Regions from separate parts of the Rhizobium sp. AAP116 genome, predicted to be linked through region 3. Evidence: predicted binding sites of a transcription regulator. Region 3 holds the regulator's gene; each other region holds the start of a gene.
What was found. Region 3 encodes PhoB, which activates phosphate uptake and scavenging genes when phosphate is short. Its sites were predicted from a motif close to TGTCATNNANCTGTCAT; they were not measured.
Positions count from the first base shown of each region.

Region 1: the regulator PhoB is predicted to act here: its motif matches at 1,267-1,283, upstream of IP85_RS17840 (UDP-2,3-diacylglucosamine diphosphatase).
Region 2: the regulator PhoB is predicted to act here: its motif matches at 1,210-1,226, upstream of IP85_RS04345 (DUF1045 domain-containing protein).
Region 4: the regulator PhoB is predicted to act here: its motif matches at 1,152-1,168, upstream of IP85_RS06720 (PhoX family phosphatase).

Region 1 is NZ_LJIB01000030.1:18,478-20,678, forward strand. It holds gene IP85_RS17835 (ABC transporter permease) at 1-210, opposite strand, end outside; gene IP85_RS17840 (UDP-2,3-diacylglucosamine diphosphatase) at 364-1,221, opposite strand; gene IP85_RS17845 (NADP-dependent malic enzyme) at 1,423-2,201, shown strand, end outside.
Region 2 is NZ_LJIB01000004.1:346,476-348,676, forward strand. It holds gene IP85_RS04340 (FAD-binding oxidoreductase) at 1-1,144, shown strand, start outside; gene IP85_RS04345 (DUF1045 domain-containing protein) at 1,300-2,007, shown strand; gene puuE (allantoinase PuuE) at 2,099-2,201, shown strand, end outside.
Region 3 is NZ_LJIB01000008.1:110,563-112,763, reverse strand. It holds gene pstB (phosphate ABC transporter ATP-binding protein PstB) at 1-168, shown strand, start outside; gene phoU (phosphate signaling complex protein PhoU) at 215-928, shown strand; gene phoB (phosphate regulon transcriptional regulator PhoB) at 954-1,637, shown strand; gene IP85_RS07610 (GcrA family cell cycle regulator) at 1,765-2,201, opposite strand, start outside.
Region 4 is NZ_LJIB01000007.1:277,701-279,901, reverse strand. It holds gene IP85_RS06725 (acyl-CoA dehydrogenase) at 1-814, opposite strand, end outside; gene IP85_RS06720 (PhoX family phosphatase) at 1,218-2,201, shown strand, end outside.

The sequences.
Region 1 (2,201 bases), on a different contig from region 3:
CATGTCGCTTACGGCACTGAGGTCGATCGTCTCTCGCTGCACGACCGGAGAATCGACCAGCGGGCCGGCGGATTTGATCATCGCGCTGAGGCTGTTGTTCTTCCAGCGACCGGCAAGCCGGATCAGCCGGGCGTTTCCGTCCGGCTGCTCATCGATCTCAATACGGGCGTCTTCTTGCTCAACCGAACTCAAGGTGGCGACAACTTCCAAATTCGCGCCGGGGGATCCGGGTTCGCAAATCACGTGACAGATGGCTGCACACTATAACCATCGCCGCCTGCGAAGAAATCCTTTGCAAACCGTTAATTGCGTTTTCCAACCGGATTGCGGGGCGTCATGACCGCTTTGCAACAGAGAGGTGGTTCAGGCCGCGCGTATCCCGTCGTCCTGGGCCGACTTGGCAATCGGTTTTGGCAGCAGGATGGGGACGAGTTTGCTCGCACGCTTGCTAGTCGCTGGCGCTTCGCTGATCTTGTGCCCCCAGGAAATCAGCTCCAGACGGCCATCCGGGTGCTCGGCGATCGCCGTGCAGCTTTCGACCCAGTCGCCGGTGTTGACGTAGTGGATTCCGTCGATGTCTTCCATGACGGCATGATGGATGTGGCCGCAGATGACACCGTCGACCTCGGCGCGACGAGCCTCGTCGGCCACCACCCGCTGGAATTCGCCGATGAAGTTCACCGCATGTTTGACCTGCAACTTGGCCCAGGCGGAGAAAGACCAGTAGGGCATGCCGAGACGACGGCGGACGGCCGCCAGCATGACATTTATGGCGATCGCTGTGTCATAGGCCCAGTCGCCGAGATAGGCGAGCAGGCGGGCGTTGCGAACCACAACGTCGAATTCGTCGCCATGCAGAACCAGATATTTCTTGCCGTCGGCCATCTCGTGCACGATGCGCTGCGCAACTTCGATGCCACCGAAATGGATGCCCGGGAAGTCGCGCATGAACTCATCGTGATTGCCGGGAATATAAACGATGCGCGTGCCTTTGCGGGCCTTGCGCAGCAGTTTCTGCACGACGTCATTGCAGGACTGCGGCCAGTACCAGCTGCGCTTCAGACGCCAGCCGTCGACGATATCACCGACCAGGATGATGGTGTCGGCCTCGTGCGTGCGCAGAAAATCCAGGAGAAAGTCGGTCTTGGCGGCTTTCGATCCGAGGTGAACGTCCGAGATGAACAGGGTCCTGAAATGGCGTGTTTCGCTGGCGTCTTCCACGGCACGGTCCTCTTCGCTGTCTGATGAGCGCTAAATCAGACTCGTGTTTCAGGAAGATGACATCGGGAGATCCGCGGCGGATCGCCGGTTCGGGCACGCATTCCGCGCAGACAGGGGATCGCGGAACTAAAGTCTACCACTCGCAGCCAATTCGTGTATGACGACAAGGAGTAAGTGAAGACAGGAATTGCCGGTGAACCGATGACTTCTCAGGACAAGAACAAGCCGCAAGTTGCAAACCCGACCGCTGATCTCGACGAACAGGCGCTTTTCTATCACCGCTATCCCCGTCCCGGGAAACTGGAGATCCAGGCCACCAAGCCGCTTGGCAACCAGCGCGACCTGGCGCTTGCCTATTCGCCCGGCGTCGCCGCCCCCTGTCTCGCCATCAAGGACGATCCGGCAGCCGCCGATGACTACACGGCACGCTCCAACCTGGTTGCCGTCATCTCCAACGGCACCGCCGTCCTCGGCCTCGGCAATATCGGACCGCTCGCCTCCAAGCCTGTCATGGAAGGCAAGGCCGTCCTCTTCAAGAAGTTCGCCGGCATCGACGTTTTCGACATCGAAATCGATGCACCCGGTGTCGACGACATGGTCTCGACCATTTCGGCTCTTGAGCCGACCTTTGGCGGTATCAACCTCGAAGACATCAAGGCACCGGAATGTTTCCAGGTCGAAGACCAGCTCCGCGCCAAGATGAACATCCCGGTCTTTCACGACGACCAGCACGGAACCGCGATCATCGTTGCGGCCGCTATCCTGAACGGTCTGGAACTGGCCGGCAAGACCATTGCGGACGTCAAGATCGTCGCCTCGGGTGCCGGTGCAGCCGCCCTTGCCTGCCTCAACCTCCTGGTGATCCTCGGTGCCAAGCGCGAGAATATCTGGGTGCACGACATCGAGGGTCTCGTCTATAAGGGCCGCAACGAGCTGATGGATCCCTGGAAGGAAGTCTACGCCCAGGAAACCGAAAAGCG
Region 2 (2,201 bases), on a different contig from region 3:
CGATCTCGTGATCGTCGGTGGCGGCATCATGGGCCTCTGGGCGGCTTTGAAGGCAGAGCGCCGTGGCATCGATACGATCCTGATCGACGGTGACGGTATTGCGAGCGGAGCGAGCGGCGGGCTGCTCGGCGCCCTGATGGCGCATATGCCGGATCGGTGGAACGAGAAGAAGCAGCTGCAATTCGAGGGGCTGTTGTCACTCGAGGCGGAGATTGCCGCGCTTGAGAGCGAAACGGGGCTCTCGGCTGGCTATCAGCGCTGCGGTCGTCTCATCGCCTTGCCAAAGCCGCATCTGAGACCGATTGCCCAACGCCATTCGGCAGAGGCGGCAACGAACTGGAACCAGGAAGGCAGGGCCTTCGACTGGACCGTCCTTGACGAGAGTCCCTTTGCCGACTGGCCCTCGCCGAAGTTTTCGGAGGCTGGCGTTGTGTTCGATCGCCTCGCGGGCCGCGTCTCGCCGCGTGCTTTGACGGCCACGATCCGGGCGCGTCTCGAACGATCGGGGCGTGTGCGGTTGCTGGTCGGGGCCGCCGTGCAATCGATCGATGCGCAGGCAAGCCAGGTGAAGCTCGCCGACGGGACCGTCATCGGTTACGGGGATCTGCTGGTCGCAGCCGGTGTCGGGTCCTTCCCGCTGCTCGAAGCCATCGGACCGGCGCTTCGCAAGCCGCTCGGAAGGGGCGTTAAGGGGCAGGCGGCGCTGCTCAGACTGGACCTGCCGACGGATCTGCCGCTCCTCTATCTCGACGGCCTCTACGTGGTGCCGCATGAAGGCGAGCTGGTCGCCATCGGCAGCACCAGCGAAAACACGTTCGAACATCCGTTTTCCACCGATGGGCAACTCGATGACCTGATTGCCGCCGCACGCGAGCTTGCGCCGATGCTGGGCGGGGCGGAGATTGTCGAGCGTTGGGCGGGTCTCAGACCCAAGGCGGTGGATCGGGATCCGATGGTCGGCCCTCATCCCGATCATCCTCGTGTGCATGCGCTGGCCGGCGGCTTCAAGGTGAGCTTCGGCATTGCGCACCGGCTGGCGGATGCAGTTCTCGATTCTATTGCCGGTGGAGCCCTGCAGTTGCCTCACGGTTTTGCCTTCGCCCATCACGTTTCGGTGGCTGCGCGTCGCACAGGTGATGAGTAATTTACCGAAATACCCTGAAATCACAGGGATTAGCTCGGGGAGCTGCCGCGAAATTGCCTCGCGCGCTTCGTGATACTGTCATGCAAATCACCTATCCACCGGGTTGTAACGGCAACTGCTAAAGTGCCGTCGCGAGCCAGTGTGAGGTGCTCGACATGCGCTATGCCATCTGCTTTACGCCGCCTGCCCGTGATCCGCTTGCCGATGCAGCGGCGCGCTGGCTTGGCCGCAACGTGTTCTCCGGCGAGGCGGAGGAGCATCCGGGGCTGAAAGGCCTTGGCGTGCACGAGATTGCCTTTCACACGGCGCTTCCGCGACGCTTCGGCTTTCATGCGACATTCAAGGCGCCGTTCCGCTTGAGCGAAGGTTCAAACGAGGCCTCTCTCCTGCGCGACCTGATGCATTTCGCCGGCCAGATGGAGCCAGTCGCATTGCGCGGGCTTTCGGTTGGCCGGATCGGCGACGTCTTCGGGCTCATCCTGCAGCGGCCTTGCCCGGAGGTCGATCATCTCGCGGCCTCCGTTGTGCAGGCCTTCGATGGTTTTCGTGCGCCGCTTTCCGAAGTCGAGATCGAACGGCGCAATCCCGACCGCTTGTCTGCGCCGCAGTTCAGCAATCTCAGCCGCTGGGGCCATCCTTATGTGATGGACGAATACCGTTTCCACATGACACTGACGGGGCCGCTCCTGGCGCGAGATTTCCCGCGAATCGAGCAGGGCTTGAAGGCGCATTTCGACCCGGTTCTCGCCGAGCCTGTCGTGGTGACCAATCTCGCGCTGTTTGTCGAGACTGAACGTGGTGCGCCGTTTACCGTACATTCGCTGCATCCGCTGGGCCGGGTTTCGAGCCGCAAGATCGCCTGACACCTGTGCGCTGCAGCAAGATGCGTGTTTTCCATCTCGACAGGCGCCGCCCTCGCCAATAGCCTCGCGTCAAAACACGAGAGGTGAACCGATGACGACTGCTCCTTATCCCCGCGACCTGATAGGCTATGGCCGCGACATTCCCGATCCGAAATGGCCCGGCGATGCGCGGATCGCGGTGCAGTTCGTGGTGA
Region 3 (2,201 bases):
TTCACGATCGTCATCGTGACGCACTCCATGCAGCAGGCAGCCCGCGTCTCGCAGCGTACCGCCATGTTCCACCTCGGCGAACTGGTCGAGGAAAACGACACCGACAAGATGTTCACGAATCCGGATGACCAGCGCACCCAGGACTACATCATGGGCCGCTTCGGCTGAGCCTCCAGGTCACCCTCGGCTCACCTCAAATTCAAGGACGTTTCTCATGGGCTCCTCTCACATCTACTCTGCCTTCGACGATGAACTGAAGTTCCTGATGCGCCGCATTTCCGAAATGGGCGGTCTGGCGGAACAGATGGTCGCCGAAAGCGTGCGTGCTCTGGTCAACTCCGACGCCGCCCTCGCCCAGAAGGTGATCTCCGACGACGTGCTCATGGATGCCATGGAACGTGAGATCGGCGACAAGGCCATCGTCACGATCGCTAAGCGTCAGCCGGTCGCATCCGACCTGCGTGAGATCATCGGTGCCCTTCGCATCGCTGCCGATCTCGAGCGTGTCGGCGACCTCGGCAAGAGCAATTCCAAGCGCGTTGTGGCCATCCAGGCGACCGGCGTGCCGCGCAAACTCGCGCGTGGCCTCGAACATCTCTCCGACCTGGCACTCGCCCAGCTCAAGGAAGTGCTCGATGTCTACACGACCCGCTCGGCTGAGAAGGCGAAATCGATCCGTGACCGCGACGAAGAGATCGACGCAATCTACACCTCGCTGTTCCGGGAACTCCTGACCTACATGATGGAAGATCCGCGCAATATCACGAGCTGCACGCATCTGCTGTTCTGCGCCAAGAATATCGAGCGCATCGGCGACCATGCGACCAACATCGCGGAAACCATCTACTACATGACCACCGGCGCCCAGCCGGAAGGTGAGCGACCGAAGGAAGATCTGACGTCTTCCGTCGGCGCGATCACCGAGTGACGTTGGCCAGCGAGGTTTGTTTTTGATGCAGCCAAAGATTGCCGTGGTAGAAGACGAGGAGGCCTTGTCCGTCCTCCTACGCTATAACCTCGAAGCCGAGGGGTATGAGGTCGAGACGATTCTGCGGGGTGACGAAGCCGAGATCCGGCTTCAGGAGCGCGTGCCGGATCTGCTGATCCTGGACTGGATGCTTCCGGGCGTCTCCGGCATCGAGCTGTGCCGCCGGTTGCGTGTGCGACCCGAGACCGAGCGTCTGCCGATTATCATGCTGACGGCGCGCGGCGAGGAAAGCGAGCGCGTGCGTGGTCTGGCGACAGGTGCCGACGACTATGTCGTCAAGCCATTCTCGACCCCGGAACTGATGGCACGCGTCAAGGCCATGCTGCGGCGTGCAAAGCCCGAAGTCCTGTCCAGCGTCTTGCGCTGCGGCGACATCGAGCTCGATCGCGAGACGCATCGGGTGCATCGCAAGAGCCGCGAGGTCCGTCTCGGGCCGACCGAGTTTCGCCTTCTGGAGTTCCTGATGGCATCGCCTGGCCGGGTCTTCTCTCGCTCGCAGCTTCTCGACGGAGTCTGGGGCCATGACATCTATGTCGACGAACGTACGGTCGACGTGCATGTCGGCCGCCTGCGCAAGGCTCTCAACTTCTCCAACATGCAGGATGTCATCCGCACCGTTCGCGGTGCCGGCTATTCGATGGAAGCCTGACAAGTCGAACCCACCATGGGGCAAGGGCCGCGCGGATTGTCCGCTGCGGCCCTTTTTCGCGGGCGACAGGCGGCAACGAAAAACGGGCCCCGAGGGACCCGTTTAATACTCTAAGCTTCGCTTGATATCAGCGGGCTGCCTTGCGGCGTTCGCTCACCGGCTGATAGGCGAGCTTCGCGTGATAGGTGCAGTAGGGCGCGCTGTCAGCGATTTCGCAGCCGCAGAAGTGGAAATCGTCCTTCATCGGATCGCCGATCGGCCACTTGCAAGTGCGCTCGGTCAGTTCCGTCAGGGCGAGGCGCCGCGAAATCGGCACGACAACGTTCAGCGGGCGCCGAACTTCGACTTCCTCGTAAGCCTCGACCTCGATCTCTTCCTTCAGCATTGTCGCACCAGCTGCACGGGTCACGGTACGCGTGGTCGTGGCTGCCGCGGGGCGGTTCTGGAAGGCCGCCGGACGCTGGGTCTGCGCCGGACGTTTTGCCGGACGTGCCGCAGTCGAGCTTCCGCCTGCCTTGGCCCGACCCGGAAGGTTCAGTCGGTGCACCTTGCCGATAACGGCAT
Region 4 (2,201 bases), on a different contig from region 3:
ACTTGCCGTCGCCGTAGATCATCGTGCAGGTCGGCGAGCCGTGGATGCCGAGTTTGTGCTCCAGCGAATGGCAATGAAGGTCGTTGCGGGCGCCGATCGAGCCATCGTCGTTGACCAGATACTTCGGCACGAGGAAAAGCGAGATGCCGCGCGTACCGGCTGGTGCATCGGGAAGACGCGCGAGAACCAGATGGATGATGTTCTCGGTAATCTCGTGTTCGCCCCAGGTGATGTAGATCTTCTGGCCGAAGATGCGGTAGGTGCCGTCGTCGCGGCGCTCGGCGCGGGACTTCATGACGCCGAGATCCGAGCCGGCATGGGGCTCGGTCAGGTTCATCGTGCCGGTCCATTCGCCGGACACCATCTTCGGCAGATACTTCGCCTTCAGCTCCTCAGAGCCGTGGGCGGTGACAGCGTCGACCGCACCCATGGTCAGCGTCGGGCCAAGTGCAAAGCCCATGGAGCCAGAATTCCACATTTCCAAGGCGGCGACATTCAGCATATGGGGGAGCCCCTGCCCGCCGAAATCTTCCGACGCTGTCAGCGAATTCCAGCCACCTTCTGCCCAGGCACGGTAGAGATTGTCCCAGCCATCCGGAACGACGACCTTGCCATCGACCATGCGGGCGCCCTGCTTGTCGCCAATTTCGGCAAGCGGGGCGACTTCGTCACTGGCAAAGCGGCCGGCTTCGGAGAGGATGGCATCAACGAGGTCGTCGCTCAGCTCACCGAGCTTGCCGTCTTCGATGGCCTTGGTGAGGCCAGCGACGTGCTTCAGGGTGAACGCGATCTCTTCTACGGGCGCCTTGTACATGACGTGCTCCTCCATCTGGCGTATGCTTCATGCCACGCCCAGACTCCCACCCAGGAGGCGCGGCTTATTCTCACTTCTGGCTAATTGATTTTTACGTAAACGTCAAATCTTTTGCATGCGACAGGAGGCCTCGTTCCCGGCGCGATGCGGGTGAAAGTCGAGGTGAAGATTGCCGCCGAAACAAAGATGCGTGAGCGGTCGGACGCCTCGCTTCTGGAGAGAACGGCAGTTTTCGGATCAAAGCCAAGATGCACCAATGACTTAAAGCGGCGACCGGCAGGACCTTCGCTGGAATGCCTAAATCAGCACCTTCACAACTATCGGACTGCCCCGATTTCGTCACATCCCTGTTATCTGTCCTGACTAGTCGGAGAGTAGACTTCATCCAAAAGGAGGCTCTGCCATGACCGACACCAACACCAACCATCTGTCCTGGGACGAGTGGGACGAGCTGCACAATCCGCCGCCGGCTGTGACCGACTTCGACCGTGTCGTCGAACGCGCGATCTCGCGCCGTGGTTTCCTCGGCGTGCTGGCCATGGGTTCGGCTGCCGTAGCCATGGGCTCCGTCGGCAACCTGATGAGCTCGACCTCGGCTCAGGCGCAGGAAGCCGCCTCGCGCTTTGCTTTCAAGCCGATCGACATTGCGACCGACAACACCATCCATGTTCCGGAAGGCTACAACTGGAAGCCCCTCGCCCGTTGGGGTGAGCCCCTGTTCTCCACGGCTTCCGACATCGATCCGATGAAGGGTGTGTCGCTAGAGAATTCCGACAAGGTCTTCGGTGAGAACACCGACGGCATGGAGCTGTTCGCCATCGGCAACGCCCAGGTGATCGCGGTCAACCACGAATACGTCAACAACGAAACCAACCTGCCGCACGCGCCGGAAGGCATGCCGCAGTCGCTCGACGACGTGAAGATCCTGCAGAACATGCAGGGCGTCACCGTCATGGAAGTGGCCGAAGGCGAAAATGGCTGGGCGATCGTCGTCGACAGCAAGTTCAACCGCCGCATCCACCACAACACGCCGATGAAGCTTTCGGGTCCGGCTGCCGGCTCCGAGCTCGTCAAGACGGCTGCCGATCCCGCTGGTGTCGACTGTCTCGGGACCTTCAACAACTGCGGCGCTGGCAAGACGCCTTGGGGCACCTACCTCACCTGCGAAGAGAACTTCAACGGCTACTTCGGCTCCACCAATGCCGAGTTCCAAATGCCTGAGGACTTTAAGCGCTACGGCATCGTCGCCGAGACCCGCTATGGCTACGAGAAGTTCGACGAGCGCTTCGACGTTTCAAAGAACCCGAACGAACCGCGCCGCGCCGGCTATATCGTCGAAATCGATCCGTCTGACGCCTCCTCGACGCCGATCAAGCGTACAGCACTT